4 regions of the Janthinobacterium sp. B9-8 genome follow, and region 1 is predicted to be linked to each of the others. Evidence: predicted binding sites of a transcription regulator. Region 1 holds the regulator's gene; each other region holds the start of a gene.
The links. Region 1 encodes sigma-54, which starts transcription at its own class of promoters, with help from an activator protein. Its sites were predicted from a motif close to TGGCANGNAANCTGCTTT; they were not measured.
Positions count from the first base shown of each region.

Region 2: glnA (type I glutamate--ammonia ligase) is a predicted target of sigma-54. The motif match lies at 1,599-1,616, and genes of this name have one in related genera.
Region 3: VN23_RS10480 (PEP-CTERM sorting domain-containing protein) is a predicted target of sigma-54. The motif match lies at 2,315-2,332, and genes of this name have one in related genera.
Region 4: VN23_RS14755 (nitrate/nitrite transporter) is a predicted target of sigma-54. The motif match lies at 1,441-1,458, and genes of this name have one in related genera.

Region 1 covers NZ_CP014222.1:4,144,894-4,149,387, reverse strand. Annotated here, with positions in the region: gene ptsN (PTS IIA-like nitrogen regulatory protein PtsN) at 1-419, opposite strand, end outside; gene hpf (ribosome hibernation-promoting factor, HPF/YfiA family) at 525-851, opposite strand; gene VN23_RS18715 (RNA polymerase factor sigma-54) at 876-2,249, opposite strand; gene lptB (LPS export ABC transporter ATP-binding protein) at 2,250-2,975, opposite strand; gene lptA (lipopolysaccharide transport periplasmic protein LptA) at 2,972-3,475, opposite strand; gene lptC (LPS export ABC transporter periplasmic protein LptC) at 3,453-4,031, opposite strand; gene VN23_RS18695 (KdsC family phosphatase) at 4,031-4,494, opposite strand, start outside.
Region 2 covers NZ_CP014222.1:4,710,107-4,714,600, reverse strand. Annotated here, with positions in the region: gene aroE (shikimate dehydrogenase) at 1-767, opposite strand, end outside; gene VN23_RS21160 (rhodanese-like domain-containing protein) at 831-1,283, opposite strand; gene glnA (type I glutamate--ammonia ligase) at 1,690-3,099, shown strand; gene VN23_RS21150 (TetR family transcriptional regulator) at 3,158-3,802, opposite strand; gene VN23_RS21145 (MATE family efflux transporter) at 3,923-4,494, shown strand, end outside.
Region 3 covers NZ_CP014222.1:2,339,027-2,343,520, forward strand. Annotated here, with positions in the region: gene VN23_RS10470 (response regulator) at 1-380, shown strand, start outside; gene VN23_RS10475 (HAMP domain-containing sensor histidine kinase) at 990-2,213, shown strand; gene VN23_RS10480 (PEP-CTERM sorting domain-containing protein) at 2,470-3,222, shown strand; gene VN23_RS10485 (GNAT family N-acetyltransferase) at 3,294-3,785, opposite strand; gene VN23_RS10490 (substrate-binding periplasmic protein) at 3,789-4,494, opposite strand, start outside.
Region 4 covers NZ_CP014222.1:3,284,152-3,288,645, reverse strand. Annotated here, with positions in the region: gene VN23_RS14760 (ANTAR domain-containing response regulator) at 678-1,244, shown strand; gene VN23_RS14755 (nitrate/nitrite transporter) at 1,625-2,833, shown strand; gene nirB (nitrite reductase large subunit NirB) at 3,077-4,494, shown strand, end outside.

The sequences.
Region 1 (4,494 bases):
CCGGGTTCGGTGGCCGCCAGCAGGCTCTCGCGCAATACTTTATCTGAGAAAAGCTGAGCCAGTTCGGACAAAATTTGCAGATGTAAATCGGTAGCGTGAGCAGGCACCAGCAACACAAATACCAAGGAAACCGGTTTGCCATCAGGCGCGTCATAAGGGATAGGCTCATTAAGCCGTACAAATGCGCCTGTAGCTTCTTTCAAACCTTTAATCCGGCCATGCGGGATGGCAACACCTTGCCCAAGCCCTGTGGAACCAAGCTTTTCCCGGGCAAACAGGCTATCAAAAATAACACTGCGGGCAATACCGTGGCTATTCTCAAACAGAATGCCGACTTGTTCAAAAATACGTTTTTTGCTGCCGACTTCCATATCAAGGAAGACATTTCCGCTAGGCAAAATTTGGGCGATCAAGCTCATTGTAGACAGACCAAAACAGGGACGACACCCATTGTAGCGCCGTCGTTTAAAAACAAAAACGGGAACCTGAGTATTCCGGTTCCCGCTAAGGTGAGAAAAGTCGCTTTATTCAGCGGCAGGCTGGTGCTGCTTAATGGATTCGTTACGATGATCCATCGATTTTTCTTTGTGCTTCACAACTTGTCGGTCTAGCTTATCGGCCAGCAAGTCAATGGCTGCATACATATTTTCATCCGTCGCTTCGACGTGGATATCGCGGCCGCGAACGTGAACGGTTGCTTCAACCTGATGTTGCAGTTTCTCCACGGATAGGATGACATTAACGTCAATTACATTGTCAAAGTGTCGAATGACCCGCTCCATCTTACTGTTTACATACTCACGGATAGATGGGGTCACTTCAAGATGATGGCCACTGATATTCAAATTCATAGGGTTACTCCTTCCGTTGGGGCCTTACAAACTTTTGCGCTGACTTACTGGGTAAATCTGCAACGCTTCACGGTATTTGGCAACGGTGCGCCGGGCTACCACAATACCTTGAGCGGATAATGCTTCTGCCAATACGCTATCACTTAAAGGTTTTTTCTTATCTTCTTGCTGCACCATCTGCTTGATCAATGCTTTGATCGCTGTAGCAGAACACTCTCCTCCGGCATCCGTATCAACATGGCTACCGAAGAAAAACTTAAATTCATATAGGCCACGCGGCGTAAGCATATATTTTTGCGTGGTTACCCTAGAAATAGTCGACTCATGTAAATCTAGCTCTTCGGCGATATCTCTGAGCACTAGCGGGCGCATCGCCACTTCACCGTGTTCAAAAAATGCGCGCTGCCGTTCTACAATCGCTGTGGCTACTCGCAAAATGGTATCAAATCGCTGCTGCACACTTTTTACTAACCAACGTGCTTCTTGTAACTCTCGCGCTAAATGGCCGCCATCGCCTTTTTGTAAGATATCTGCATAAAGGCGATTCACGCGCAATTTAGGCATCGAAGCATCGTGTAATCTAACCCGCCAAACACCGCGTACTTTTTGTACAACGACATCAGGGCTTACATATCTAGGCGATGCTACAGACCATTGTGCGCTTGGCCTAGGGTTTAAACTTACAATCAATTCTTGCGCTGCTTTTAACTCAGCATCCTCGCATTTAAAAGCCCGTTTAAGCCTAGTGTAGTCCCGGCCAGCTAATAAATCGAGTGAATTTTCGGCAATCTGCAAGGCTAAATCACGGGCGGCGCTCACTGGCTTCTGGCGCAATTGTAAGCATAAACAATCAGCGGTATCTCTTGCTCCAATTCCCAAAGGCTCTAAATGCTGTAAGCGAATTAAAGCAATTCTTAAGTCATCAAGTTCGAGTTCATAATCTTGGATAAGTTCCTCTGGCAGCTGAGAAAAGACATCTTCTAAGGATTGAGAAAGAAACCCATCTTCATCCAATGCCTCAATCAGCATCAATAACAAGGACTTATCCCGATGCGACAAAGGCAGCAAACCTGCTTGCTGCAGCAAGTATTCGCGTAAATCTAAATCGCGGGCGATATTGCTGGCCGGATCAAAATCATCGTCATCATCCGAGCTCCCGTGGCTTGTGCCTTCCCAGCGTAAACCATCGTCTTCACCCATTTCCCACTGCGGCTCTGCTTGCTCTGCCTCGCCAGCAGCGGCTTCTTCGCCACGCTCCAATAACGGGTTTTCGCTCAGATACTGTTCAAGCTCTTGTTGAAACTCAAGAGTGGAAAGCTGCAGCAGCTTGATAGCCTGCTGCAACTGAGGAGTAAGATTAAGTTGCTGGGATAACCGCAGCTGCAGGGTTTGTTTCATTTACATGCGGAAATGTTCACCGAGATAGACCCGACGCACACTTTCATTTTCTACAATATCTTTCGGAGCACCAGACGCCATCACCGCACCTTCGGAGATGATGTAGGCACGATCGCAAATACCAAGGGTTTCACGCACATTATGATCAGTGATCAAGACACCGATTCCACGTTGCTTTAAAAAACCAATAATACGTTGAATATCCATCACAGCAATCGGGTCTACCCCTGCAAATGGCTCATCCAGCAAGATAAAACGCGGGCTGGCGGCCAAGGCACGGGCAATTTCTACCCGGCGACGCTCGCCCCCTGATAAGCCCATTGCACCTGCATCACGCAAATGATCAATGTGCAAATCGTGCAGCAGCTCATCAAGCCGGGCGTTTATTTCATCGCGATTTTTACAATGCAATTCAAGCACTGCAGTGATATTTTGTGCCACTGTCATTTTACGAAAGATAGACGCTTCTTGTGGCAAGTAGCCTAAACCTCGCCGCGCCCGCTGATGAATGGGTAAATGGCCGATATCCTCGCCATCCAGCGTAATACGCCCGCCATTCATCGCGACCAGACCCACAAGCATATAAAAACTGGTGGTTTTACCCGCGCCATTAGGGCCAAGCAAACCTACCACTTCTCCACTTGAAATTTCCATAGTGACATCACGCACCACGGTTCTTTTTCCGTAACGTTTTTCTAGCTGCTCCGCTCGTAAAGAACTACTCATGGTGCAGGTGCCTTTTTCGGTGTAATCACGATATTGACGCGCCCGCCGCTCTCTGGTTTGCTCTGCGCTTGATAGGCTTCATTGTTTAAATCGTAAGTAATCAAATCGCTATGAATTTGATCTTCCCCACGTTTCACCCATGCCTTATCAATCAACTTAAGAATGCCGGTGCGCCCGTCATAATCAAAACGCTGCGCTTCGGCATCCACCCAATCATTACCGCCATCCATTTTCTGCCGAAAGCGAACCGGCCCGCCATTGCCAGCAACAAATTGATTGCCCGCCTCATCCTGACGTACCGTCAGCTTATCAGCCCGAATGCTGAGTGTGCCTTGGGTCAGCACCACATCTTTGCTACAAACGCTAGCCTGCGTTTTTTGATTCATTACACAATTTGCAGCAACAATATTGATCTGTTTTTCCCGGTCTGCTTTTTCTGCATATACAGAGCCTGCCAGCAGCATGAGTAAAACAACTTTAACGGGTGCGAATCGGCTCATAGCTCATCCTGACTTTAGATTTAAGTTCTAGCGTTTCAGCCTTGGAATCAGCAATAAAACCGACTGATTCAATAACATACGTGCCCATCACTGCGATTGCCGGCGCTTCTGAGCTGGCAAGTCCTTCCTGCGGTAAAACGCGCATATCACGCCCATTAATCGTTAACTCTGCTTGCGTAGCACTGGCCGATCTAACCATTTTAACCATGCCGGGAAACCAGACTTCACTCCCCTGTTTTATTGATTTAGCACGCTCGCCAGTGACTTCTAAACGAGGCTGATCAGGGGCGGTATAGCGTAAATGTGGTTTTTCCAGCCAGGTGATATCGCCAGCGGGCAAATGAGAAACATGGGTGGCGGTTAGCAAAGACAAGGGGCGTCCATCTTCACCAAAACGCACTGCAGTGGCTTTATCTACTAGCATATCGGGCTGATTTGCATTAATTGCAACCGCAGAGCCAGGTAAACTTGCCGCTCTATCGAGCAGCCAAGTCAGGCTACCCAACAAAACAACAAGGGCCAGCGGTAGCAGGCGAGTAGTCCCCGGCACTGCCATCAGGCGAGGTAAGGCGCCATAGCGGCATCAAACGTACCTTGTGCTTGCATCAGGTATTCGCATACTTCGCGCACGGCTCCCCGCCCACCCGAGCTGCCCGTAATATAGTGAGCATGTTTACGCACTAACTCCGGAGAATCAGGCACCGCTACCGCAAAAGCGACTCTGCGCATCACCGGAAGATCAATCACATCGTCGCCCATAAAACCACAGACATCCTGGCCAACTCCAGCGGCTAGCAGTAAATCTTCATAGCTTGCCCGCTTATCGTGAGCGCCCTGATAAAGAAAATCCACCCCCAGATCTTTGGCACGTTTCTCAACTAGCAAAGAAGTACGGCCGGTAATAATGGCTAATTTCACACCGCTGGCGCGTAACATTTTTAGCCCGTGACCATCCAGCGAGTTAAAAGCTTTTAGCTCTTCACCCGCATCGCTGTAATACAAGCTGCCATCGGTCATCA
Region 2 (4,494 bases), 570 kb from region 1:
CGCAAACCTGTCCATAGATAAAACGCTTCTGCAGCCTGCCCCACCAGCATCCCAAGGCCATCGACACATTGCAGAGCCCCGCCAAGCCTTGCCTCAGCTAAAAAGGGCGTCTCACCCTTGCCATACATCATGTCGTAAGCCAAAGAACCGCTAGCAAAAATACCGGCAGGCAAAGCCAAATTTTGCCCGGATAGGCTGGCTGAGGTGGCATTGATCACCACATCAAATGGCCCGGTAATCGCCTCAAAAGCAGACGATTGCACAGGGAGCGCCTGGCTGGTAAAGCGTTGCGCCAAAGCCTGAGCCCGCTCTGGGCTACGATTAGCAATGCAAAGACTGCTCGGCTGCTCGGCCAATAGAGGCTGCAAAACACCTGCTGCCGCGCCGCCAGCGCCTAGAAGCAATATCCGCTTACCAGCAAGAGAGCCGTATCGGAGTAAATCACTCACCAAGCCAGCACCATCGGTGTTGTCCCCCAGCAAGCTGCCATCAGCATTTACTTTCAGCGTATTGACCGCTCCTGCAGCCGCCGCACGCGGAGTAAGCACGGCGCTAAGGCGAAAAGCATCTTCTTTAAATGGCACGGTCACATTTGCGCCTTTGCCTCCAGCAGCCACAAAATCAGCCACAACGGCAGAAAAACCGTCGAGTGGTGCAAGGCAGCGCTCGTAAACAAAGTTTTCTAAATGAAATTGTGCGGCAAAGGCTTGATGAATCTGCGGCGATTTGCTGTGCGCAATTGGATTACCCAGTACAAGATATTTCATAACGCGTCCATATAAAGCCGGCGGCGATGCGCAAGCTAAGCATATTTGATCACTTTAGCAAGATCAGCCTTGCGTCCACGGCAAACCCGCCGCTTTCCAGCCATTGACCTGACCACGCTGGCCAGCGGCATTTTTATCGCCTTCAAAACCTTCCAGAATATTAAAAGCATTGCTATAGCCATTAGCTGCTGCCAGCTCAGCAGCATCATGCGAGCGCGCACCGGTGCGGCACAAAAACATCACCACCGCTTGTGGATCAACTGTCGCTTGCAAGGTGCTTAAGAAATTAGGGTTTAGGTCCATTTTTGGATAATGCTTCCACTCATTCATTTCTGAATCAGGTACAAAGCCTACAAACTGCCATTCCGCATGAGTGCGCACATCCACCAGCTTTGCATCAGGCAGCGCTGCTAATAGAGCGGCGGCTTCTGAGGGGCTTAATGCCCCACGGTAAGATAAACTTGAAAGTACTGCACGCTCATGGGCTTGTTGCAAAATGGTATCGGCATGGCTCATCGCACTTCTCTCTTTGTGTGGCGTTTAATCCGCATATTTTACCCCGAGCTGCATCGCCTGTTAGATAAGTTTGTTTTACAAGAAAGGAACCAAAGCCCAAAGCTATAAGTCGGATTACAATCCATCCAGCTTTAAAAAAAACTTCACACAGCAGCCTAGATTTCAGCAGCTCTAAAAACCTAAGATAAGATCGGCACGAAACAGTGCTGGCATCGCACCAAAAAAGCACGCAAGATACGTTTGGCTCACCATAATGGTGCATAGGTAGTTCACGATTATCGTTTATGGCACAATGGATTCAAACGTTTTAAACATTGGCATAGTTATTGCTAAATGAATCCCTATACCGGCCAATGCCGGACACCTTATTACTTTTACCCTCGCAACAATTTTGGAGAATACCAAGATGGCAGTAGCCGACGTTCTCAACCTTATCCAGGAAAACGGCCTCAAGTTTGTTGACCTGCGTTTCACCGACACTATGGGCAAAGAGCAGCACGTTACTGTTCCGTCGCACGTAGTTGACGAAGAATGGTTCACGACTGGCCATGCTTTCGACGGCTCTTCCATTGCTGGCTGGAAAGGCATTCAAGCCTCCGACATGCTGTTGATGCCAGATGCATCGACTGCCAACATTGATCCTTTCTACGACGAACCTACTCTGTTTATGACTTGTGATGTAGTCGAGCCAGATACAGGTAAGGGCTACGATCGTGATCCACGCTCGGTTGCTAAGCGTGCTGAGCAATACCTGAAAGCCACTGGCTTGGGTGACACTGCTTACTTTGGCCCAGAACCAGAATTCTTTATTTTTGACGGCATCCGTTTTGGCTCCGATTTGTCAGGCTGCTTCTACAAAATTGAATCCGACGAAGGCGCTTGGGCGACTGCCAATAAAGTAGAAGGCGGTAATAAAGGCCACCGTCCACGTCTCAAAGGCGGTTACTTCCCAGTTCCTCCTGTCGATAGCCACCAGGATATCCGTGCCACCATGGTACTGATTCTGGAAGAGCTAGGTGTACCTGTTGAAGTGTTCCACCACGAAGTGGCGAACGCGGGCCAGAATGAAATTGGTACTAAATTCAGCACCTTGGTACAACGCGCAGACTGGACTCAAATCCTGAAATACGTAGTGCACAATGTTGCAGACCAATACGGCAAAACAGCTACCTTTATGCCTAAGCCTATCGTTGGCGATAACGGTAGCGGTATGCACGTTCACCAATCGGTTTGGAAAGACGGCAAAAACCTGTTTGCAGGTAATGCCTACGCTGGTTTGAGCGAATTCGCCCTGTTTTATATCGGCGGTATCATCAAGCACGCCAAAGCTTTGAATGCGATTACTAATCCGGGCACAAACAGCTACAAGCGCTTGGTTCCGCATTATGAAGCGCCGGTTAAATTGGCTTACTCAGCACGCAACCGCTCTGCTTCGATCCGTATTCCACACGTATCAAGCGACAAAGGCCGTCGTATTGAAGCGCGTTTCCCAGATCCATTGGCTAACCCATACCTGTGCTTCTCTGCCCTCTTGATGGCGGGCTTGGATGGCGTGCAAAACAAGATTCATCCAGGCGATCCTGCAGACAAAAACCTGTACGACTTGCCACCAGAAGAAGACAAACTGATCCCAACAGTTTGCTCATCTTTGGATGAAGCACTGGATGCGCTAGATAAAGACCGTGAGTTCCTAACTCGTGGCGGCGTATTTAGCAATGACTGGATCGACAGCTATATCGAATTGAAGATGCAAGAAGTAAACCGCATCCGCATGAGCACTCACCCGGTTGAGTTCGATATGTACTACAGCCTTTAATCTGCCCGATTAAATGTTAAAAACCCCGCACTGGTTTCAGCGCGGGGTTTTTTATTGGCTAAAGAACACGCAATTCATCGCGCTGCAAATGGGGGGCTTGCACCAGACTCGTCACCGCGGTACGCAGCATGCGCTCGCAATCTGGCAGGGCGGCTTGCGGGCGATCAGGGTAAAGATCTTGCAGCATGTCATACATGCCATCAAAGACCGCATGCAGATATAAATTACTCAGGCGTAAATCAAGCGTGTTGGGCAACTCTTGATTTTGCACGGCACGACGCAAAAGGCGCAGGCTGTAGTGCATCGCTAGCTTGGTAATCAGATCCCGGTGCCGGATCAATGAGGTATTTTCATGGCTGCGCTCACACTTAAAATACAGAATGGCAATCACAGATTGGGCCGTACCCGGCTGGCAAAATAAATTTAAATAGTACATACCGGTTTGCACCAGCGCCTCCATTGCATTGCTGCTGTCGGGGCTAAAGTGCATGGTTTCGAGCGCAAACATCCGCTCGCTCATGGCTTTACATACATCAATTTTGTTCGGGTAATGGCCATAAACCGCGCCACGGGAAACACCGGCGGCATCCGCTATATCGGCCATCGTGGCCTGTGCTACGCCCTTATCCAAAAATACCAGCTCTGCCCCATCCAAAATGGCATCACGCGTTTTTTGCGCATCCTCTTTGGTCTTTCTTGCCATGACGATTCCTCTTAAGTTCCCGGAATTATGACACAAAATTAATTAATCACGCATGACTGATTAAATGCTAGTATGGCGAATTCTTTCATCCTGCCGCAAAAAATTGCCAATCGAGCTTTTATGAGTCAACAAAATCTACAGGATCTTAATACCTTACCCGTTGCCACCCTATTCTGGCGCTACGTGATTCCCTCCGTCGCCGGTATGCTGGTCATCGGCTTATACACCGTGGTCGATGGCATCTTTGTGGGTCGCTATGTCGGTGCCCATGCCCTTGCGGCCATTAATCTGGTCTACCCGGTTATTTTGTTGCAAGTGGGCTTAGGTGCCATGATCAGCATGGGCGCAGCAACCCGGATTTCCATCTTGCAAGGAGCGGGAAAAACGCAAGAAGCGCGCCAAGCGCTAAGTAACACCATACTGATTATCGCGGCACTGGGAATTATTTTGCCCCTGATCGGCATTAACCAGATCGAGAAGCTACTGGCACTGCTGAATGCAGATAATGATCCGGCCGTGCTGCAAGAAGCGCGTTCGTACTTATCGATCATGCTCTGGGGTGGCCTCGTGACGATAGGCCAAATGGCGGTCATTTATTTAGTAAGGAACGATGGCAGGCCACAATTCATTACCTATATGGTGGTGATTGGCGGCTTAGCTAATATTGCTCTGAATTACTTCTTTGTTGTGAT
Region 3 (4,494 bases), 1.8 Mb from region 1:
CTTTTGATGCCAGAGAATTACTCGCCCGACTACGCGCTATTTTGCGCCGCCAAAACAACACAGACAGCAGCAACTCGCTCACTTTTGGCAATATAGAAATCGACGCCGATGCCCGCAGCGTCATGGTTGCGGGGCGAGCGTGCGCCATCACCAGCTACCAGTTTGATTTACTACTCTGCCTCGCCCGCCACGCCGGAAAAGTGCTGAGCCGCGAGCAAATTTTAGATCAGGTACGCGGTGAAACGCTGGAAGCCTTTGACCGCAGCATCGACGTACACATCTCAAAACTCCGCGCCGCGATTGGAGACGATTCCAAAGCCCCCAAACGCATCATCACCGTGCGCGGTGTGGGCTATGTATTTGCTAAAACGGAGGATTAAAAATGCCCCGCTCTGCAATAAAGCCCAAATATTGAAACACAGAGCTCACAAAGAACATGAAGTTTGAGGGAGAAAAACGAGAGCTAAATTAAGTTAATTTAATAGATTTTGAGTATCTTAAAAATGAGCAATCTGGATTCATATCGCAGCTCATAGTACGGGGCTTAAATCTCCCCTTGAAACACGCCGTAGCGAGGAACAAGCGGGGCGGGGTTTCGGCCAGAGGCAGCGAGGCACGAGCGAGTCTCGCCTGCCGCCGACTCGATTGTCCGCAGCGTAGGAGCCTTCGTGTTATTGGTGTTGTGGCTTGGCTTCGTTTCTTGGCCACACAAGAAAGGAAGGTCCAGCGGGACGCCCGCACCTAAATTAACGTGCCGAAGGCACTTAAAAGATCTTTTTGGCTTTGCCTAGCGCCTATGAAATAAAACCCATCGCTTTTGTAGAGGCGGTGCGCAAGAAAAACAAACTTGCACACCCTATAAAAACCAAGCTTTGCCCTGTTAAGTTGCCTGGGTTGGTGAAAAAACCACCAGATACGCACATCAAAAGCTGATAAACATCGGGTTTCCCCCGCCCTACATCAAATATCACCCTGCTAAAGGACTCACCGTGCGGCATAAGCTTTACTGGCAGATTTACTTTACCGTTGTTGGCAGCCTGGTGTTATTTGCACTTCTGGCGGGGCTGCTTTATCAATGGCATGACGATCCGCCGCCCAGACGCTTAATCCATGGCACGGCTAATTTGCTGGCTGCGGCGCTTCCACCTGCTGATCGGCCCATTAGCGAGCAAGCTGCAGTTTTTACCCAGCTGACTCAGGAATTCGATATCCCTATCAGCCTTTATGCAGCGAACGGACAAATGATTGCCAGCGTAGGCGAGCCTTTGGAGTTAAGGCGAGGCAAGCCACGTATTTTTCAATTACGCCTGCCCGACCAGCGCCTGATTCTGGTTGGCCGCCCAGCACATCGTGAAAAAAGCCCCGGCCTATTGGCAGGCTTTGCCATGTTGGCACTGGCCATTGCCATTGCGGCGATTCCATTGGCGCGTAAGCTCAGCCGTCGTTTAGAGGCACTTGCCAATCAGCTTGATGCTTTAGGTGAAGGGAATTTTTCGGTGCGATTGCCTGTACATGGCAAAGATGAAGTATCGCGGCTATCGATTCGCTTTAACCGCGCCGCCGAGCAAATTGCCGAACTGCTGAACGCGCACAAAAATCTACTCGCTCACGCCTCGCATGAATTACGCTCGCCACTGGCCCGTTTGCAAATGGCCGCCACCCTGCTGGGCGATCATGCCCCTGCCCATTTGCAGAAAGAACTCAGCCAGAATATCAGCGAGCTGAATGAGCTGGTCGAAGAGATTCTGCTGATGAGCCGCCTTGATGCAAGGCCAGAAAGCCTGCAAACCCAGCGCCTTGATTTGCTTGAGCTGTGCCAGATTGAAGCCGCACCTTTTCAGGCCAGCGTAGCAGGCCCCAATACCGAGATCGAAGCTGACCCGCGACTCTTAAAACGCCTCATCCGTAATCTATTAGAAAACGCCAACCGCTATGGCGCGGCACCATTAAGCATTCGTATTGATATAGAGGCCGATTGGGTGCGGCTCAATGTGTGCGATCAAGGAGCAGGCATTGCAGCAGCAGCCCAGCCGCATATCTTCGAGCCATTTTACCGCCCACCCGGCACGCCCGAGGGCAAAGGCGGCCATGGCTTAGGGCTGGCGCTGGTTAAACGGATTGCCGAGCATCATGGTGGCAACGTTGAATATCAATCGCCAGCAAGCGGGGGCAGCTGTTTTAAAGTCAGCTTTAAAAGAAGCACTCAAGCTTAATCTGCAATACATACCCATCATTTTCTAAATAGAGCACCCGCTTCTGAAGCACAGCACCTCGCTACTTGCTTTTGAACCTGCTCGCCCGCTTATAACCAACGCGGCAAATATTCTGCATCGCTTTCACAAAGGCATCACCGAATCGTCACGGCCAAGTCACACACTTTCTGCATAGTGGATATCAGTTTATATAGGGCCGAAAGCCTGCCCCGGCACGCTTTCTCTTAATCGCAAAAATTCTTGTAAGGCCATCCACATGCTGAAATCCTCACTCCTTGCACTGACTTTAGTAATCGCTACCCCTAGCCATGCCGGCCTGGCTAGCGGCGATATGGCTTTCACTACCTTTAATGCTGATGAAGATGGCTGGGCCATGGCCACTTTTGTCGATATCGCAGCCAATACCAAAATCTATTTCACAGATAATGAATGGAATGGCGCAGGCTTTAATAAAGGCGAGAGTTTTCATGAATGGCTAAGCGGTTCTGCAAGCATCACTGCAGGCACGGTGATTCGCTTTAGTGCTACAGATGATGCACGCAAGCTCTCGTCTTCCTTAGGTTTATTCAGCCGCAGCAATGTATCTGGCAGCAATAACTTTGGGCTAAGCCAATCTGCCGAAACGGTTTATGCCTATCTCGGTACATCGGCCACTGCCCCCACTACTTTCCTAGCAGCGATTTCTACCGGCGCTTTCAGCAGTGCAGAAGGTGGCTTAACAAATACGGGCTTATCGACTGGCAATGGCGCAATCCAGCTGAGAAATGGTTCTGATTTCGCGGAATACACCGGTTTACGCACTGGCCAAGCACAGATGAGCGATTACAAAGCGCTGGTCAATAACACAGGCAACTGGTCTGATCTAGGCAATGGCAACTTTGCCAATCTGGCCGCAAATACCGGCTCTTTCGGTAAAACTATCACCCCCGTACCAGAGCCTGAAACCTACGCGCTGATGGGGCTGGGCATGATTGCCTTGCTCACGCGCCGCCGTAAGCTGCGAGTGTAAAGCGGGCTATATTTTGAAAACGGGTGCATGCCAAAGCTTGCACCCGTCCTGAAGTTAGCTCCTACCGTGGCTCAATCCGCAGCCAGCCATTGATACATCACCAGCGTATCCACAAAACCCAGCTGCTTATGCCGGTAAGCTTTAGGCACCCTGCCCACCACTTCAAAACCCAGCTTTTGCCACAACGCCACTGCCACAGTATTGCTTGAAACCACGGCATTAAATTGCATGGCCTTAAAACCCAGCGCCAAAGCACGCTGCTGTGAATGCTGGCACAGCGCTTTGGCCACGCCTTTGCCTCTGGCGGCATCTGCCACCATATAGCCGCAATTGCTTACATGTGCGCCCGGTCCGCTGGCATTGGCTTTAATATAATAAGAGCCAAGCACCACGCCATCTTCCACCGCTGCATAGGTTTCGGCAGGCAGTGTGCACCACAGCTCAAATGCTTGCTGCTCGTTTAAATCAGGGTCAAATGCATAGGTTTCTTCTGCTTGAATAATTGCAGAAAATACAGACCAAAACTGAGAGAACAATTCGGGGGTCATTGCAACTATATTCATTGATCACTTCTCGCGTAAATAAACAGGGATGCGCTTTTTAAAAAGCTTATCACGCTCATCCCCAATATTTTTCCAGATACAAATGGCCAGCTTGGGATGCTCGGCATAAAAAGATTTACTAAAAATTAAAAAGTAATCTTTTGTGCTGATATCCGGCTCTAAGCGCTGTATTTTTAATTTTTTATTCTGCTCTAAAAAAGCATCACCCAGATGTTGCTGCGTCGCATAAGCATCAATACGGCCTGCCGTTAATTTGGCAAAGTTATTTTCGATACTAAGCGCCTCTTCATAGGGAATATTTAATCGCTCTAGATCTTTAACAACCGACCACCCCATATTTGCCCCCACTTTGCCCTGCAAACCCGTCAACCCCTTGCCATCCCAAACCAGCTTCGATGCTCGGTTTACAAAAAAAGCATAGCGCAGAGTCGTTAAGCGCTGGCTATGATCGGGCAATTCATCGCGCATAGGATAAACAGCAAAGGCGGCGCGCTCCTCCGTATATGAGAGCATTAACACGCCTTGAATCAAATTACTTTTTAAACTATTCAGTAATCGCAAAGGGGGATAGCGTTCTATCTCTGGCAAAACGCCACACTGTGTTGCTGCAGCACGTGCCTGCTCAATTGCAATCCCTGGCAAAGCCTGCAATTGTAAACTATCGCCCATAATATAAGGAGGAGATGATTGCTGATTCACCCCGATACGC
Region 4 (4,494 bases), 860 kb from region 1:
AGTATAAAGCTTATCAACCACGTAATTTAACGCCGGAATGTCAATTTCAAGAGCGCGTTTGTTGAGGCAGCGCTCGCTGACTGTGTAGCCTGCACCGTAGTACTGGCCGCTGTTCCCGTTAAAGTGGCGCTGCCATTGGCATTAAGCTGCAGATTCAGCTTACGTGGCGCGCCATTCGCATCCAGTTTTACCCATGATTCGATTTGTACGTCGCCACTTTTGAGCAAATCAGCCTAGCTGATTCCGGCTTGGGCATTGCAAGTGCTTTGACCGGCAAGGGTAATGCTTGCGCGGTTTTTGCGATCAGGGACGAGTGGGTTTGCGAGTGGCCATTTACAGAATAATATTTATTCTCATTAGCAATAAGCTATTTCACTGTCAAATTAAAAGGCGTGCATTAAATGGTGCAGTGCGGTGTTTTTGCTTTAATTGAGTCATTGGTCAGTAAAATAGAGGCGTTGCAAGCTTTAGGTGAATTATTACCGCACCTTAAACGCGCGCTTTATCTTGCAGTGCATCATTTTGGCGCTAGGTAGATCGCTGTATCATTTCTGCACTAAAAGCGTTTTTCTTGCCAAAGAAGGTGCTGATGAGCCGCTGGGTTGCTTGTTTTTCTAAAATAAAGCAGGGCACGTTTATTGCTGGATGAGCCCTATCCCTCTGCTATTGGCTTTATTATGCTGCGCATACTTTTAGTCAACGAAAGTCCAAAATCATCGAAAGCGCTGGGGCAAGCCTTGCAAGATGACGCTTATACGCTGCTGCCAGAGCTCAATAGCGCTAGCTGCCTATGGCAGGAAGCCAAAAAATCCCAGCCCGATCTGATTCTGATCAATACCTGCGTCCCCTCTCAAACCCTGCTTGAGCAGCTGCAAGCGATGCGTGGCGCTGTGCCGGTATTGATGCTTGTAGAAGGGCTGAATCAAGTGCAGATTCAGGCCTCTTTGCAAGCAGGGGTAAGCCATCTGATCGATTGTTTTGCAGCAGAAAAATGGGCAGGCGCGGTGATGATGGCTTTTGCTCAATTTGAGCAAAGCAAAGCTTTGCAGCAGCGAATTAGCCTGCTTGAGCAGCAATTAGCCGATCGAAAAGTGATCGATCAAGCCAAAGGCCTATTGATGGATAAACGCCGCTTAAGCGAAGGCGAAGCCTACGAAACCCTGCGTCGCCAAGCCATGAAACAGGGCATGAAGCTGGGGGATGTGGCAAGGCAAGTCTTGGCGATGGCGGATTTGCTGGGGTGATACGCCGTGTCTTTTTTTGCGCGGGCAAGATAAAGCTTTTTACCCCCCCTACAAAGTCTGTTTTGTGCAAATCCTGTGCAAGTCTATGTTGCGCTGCGTCATTCTGGTGCGGTGCATTCTTTTCTTTTTGGTGCGGCCTGAGGGCTTTTTATTCTATCTGTTTGATTTTTATGTGTTTTTGTTTGTTTGTTGCGGCTGGCATAGCGTTTGCTACGTAATGATATAGGGCCAGTAGGCCCACAAAGATTCAAAGCTTAGTGCAATGATGCGCTGGGTGTGGGGAAGGTCAATGGCGGCCCATCTCCCTCGAGGACAACGGCGTCCCTCCACGATTGTGGCGGGACGCTTTTTTTTTTGCAGTCTTTCTAGAGGTAGACATCATGGATCGTAGCTTTTGGCGTTCAGGCCATACTCCCACTCTTCTTACTGCTTTTCTCTATTTTGATCTGAGTTTTATGGTCTGGTATCTGCTTGGCCCCTTGCAGATACAGATTGCCACGGCGCTGAGCTTATCGACCAGCGAGCGTGGCCTGATGGTGGCCACGCCCATCTTGGCGGGGGCTTTGCTGCGCTTGGTTTTAGGCGTGTTTGTGGATCGCATTGGTGCCAAGCGCACGGGGTTTTTTGCGCAGCTGATTGTGATTTTTGCGCTGTTAAGTGCCTGGCAGCTCGGTGTGCATAGCATGGCAGAAGCGCTGCTACTGGGTGTGTTTCTAGGCTTTGCAGGCGCTGCATTTGCGGTGGCTTTGCCGCTGGCTTCCCGCTGGTATCCACCGCAGCACCAAGGCACGGCGATGGGGATTGCCGGGGCGGGCAATTCTGGCACCGTGTTTGCCGCGCTGTTTGCGCCGGTGTTGGCGATTATATTTGGCTGGCAAAACGTGTTTGGCCTAGCAGTGATTCCTCTTCTCTTTGCCTTAGTGCTCTATACCGTGTTTGCCAAAGATGCACCTGGGTCGGTTAATCCTAAAAGCATGAGCGACTACGCCAAGGTATTAAATAATAAAGATGCTTGGTTATTTATGGGCTTTTACGCCATCACCTTTGGTGGTTTCTCTGGCTTTGCCAGCGCCTTGCCCGGCTACTTTCATGATCAATTTGGCTTTGCACCCAAAATGGCCGGCTGGTACACCGCGGCCTGTGTATTAGCAGGCTCGGCGATGCGCCCGCTCGGCGGTGTGATCGCCGACCGAATCGGCGGTACTCGCACCCTGCTAATTGTTTATGTTTGCTCGGCTGTGTTGATTGGCCTCACCGGCCTTGGCTTAGGCGGATCTAGCGTGGCCGTTTGCCTGTTTGTTGGCGCGATGCTCTGCCTTGGGGCGGGCAACGGTGCGCTGTTTCAACTGGTGCCACAACGCTTTGGCAAAGAGCTGGGCGTAATGACCGGCCTGATCGGCATGGCCGGTGGCGTAGGCGGCTTTGCACTGGCAGCGGGCCTTGGCATGGTGAAACAAGCCACCGGCAACTACAGCCTGGGCCTGTGGCTATTTTCTTTTCTATCCCTCATCGCATGGTACGGCCTCTCCGGCGTGAAAGTACGCTGGCGCAGCGCGCTGGGCGGTGATTTGGCTCAGGCAAGGATTTAAGAAGTTTTAAAAACGCTGTTTTGATCTGTGCTGAACAGGTAATTGAATGAGCTAAATCTTGGACCACAGAGGACACCGAGCAGCACAGAGTTTCACAGAGGAAGGCATCTATCGTGAAGAGGACTCTGCGGTGGAGGCACTTAAAATATTTGATTTTCTCTGTGTAACTCTGTGCCCTTTGTGCTCTCTGTGGTTCAAGGTTTAGCAAAATATATAAATAACATTTATGTAAAGGATCCAGCCATGACTAAACCCAAGCTTGTCGTTGTCGGAAACGGTATGGCCGGTATTCGTACGGTGGAGGAGCTGTTGGCTCTTGCGCCTGATCGCTACGACATCACCGTGTTTGGCGCAGAGCCGCATCCTAATTACAACCGTATTTTGCTCAGCCCAGTGCTGGCGGGTGAGCAGACTTTTGATCAGATCGTGCTCAATCCTTTGAGCTGGTATAGCGACAACCATATCACTCTGCATTTGGGCAAAACCATTGCCAAAATTGATAGGGTGCGGCGGGTGGTTATTACCGAAGATGGCGTGGAGGAGGGCTACGACAGGCTGCTGCTGGCTACTGGCTCCACGCCTTTTATCCTGCCTGTTCCGGGCAAAGATTTAAATGGCGTGATTAGCTACCGCGATATTTATGACACCGAGGCGATGATTGCCGCTGCCAAAGTTAAAAAGCACGCCGTGGTGATTGGCGGTGGTTTGCTAGGGCTGGAGGCCGCCAATGGCCTGATGCTGCGCGGTATGGAAGTCTCTGTGGTGCACTTGGGTGATTGGTTGCTGGATAAGCAGCTGGATATTACGGCTGGCAAGTTATTGCAGGATTCTCTTATCGCCCGAGGTTTAAAGTTTTTGATGGGCCAATCCACCGCCGCTATTTTAGGTAACGAAGCTGGAGAAGTGGTAGGCGTGCGCTTTAAAGATGGCAGCGAGCTGGCAACTGATTTGGTGGTGATGGCCGTAGGGATACGCCCAAATACCAAGCTTGCCGAAGCGGCAGGTCTGTTTTGCAAAAATGGCATTGTGGTGAGCGATGCCCTGCAAAGTTATGACCCGCGCATTTACGCCGTGGGTGAATGCGTCAACCACCGTGGCGTGGCTTACGGCCTAGTTGCCCCCTTATTTGAAATGGCCAAGGTGGCTGCTAATCATCTGGCGCTGATGGGCTACGGGCAATACAAGGGCTCGGTGCTTTCGACCAAGCTAAAAGTCACCGGCATCGATTTATTCTCGGCCGGGGATTTTATGGGCGGCGATGAGTGCGATGAGATTGTGCTGTCTGATCCTGCCGGTGGTATTTATAAAAAGCTGGTGATTAAAGACGACAAGCTGGTCGGTGCCTGCCTCTATGGCGATACCACCGACGGCGCATGGTATTTCAAGCTGCTGCGCGAGGGCCGCATTATTAGCGATCTGCGCGATACCCTGATGTTTGGCGAATCCAGCGTCGGGGACTCGGGCGTGCAAGGGCAAAGCCGCGCGGGCGCGATGCAAGATAAGGACGAAGTGTGCGGCTGTAATGGCGTATGCAAAGGCACCATCGTCAACGCCATCAAAGAAAAAGGCCTGTTCACGGTGGATGATGTCAAAAAGCACACCAAGGCGGCTAGCTCCTGTGGCTCTTGCACCGGCCTTGTTGAGCAGATTTTGATGAATAC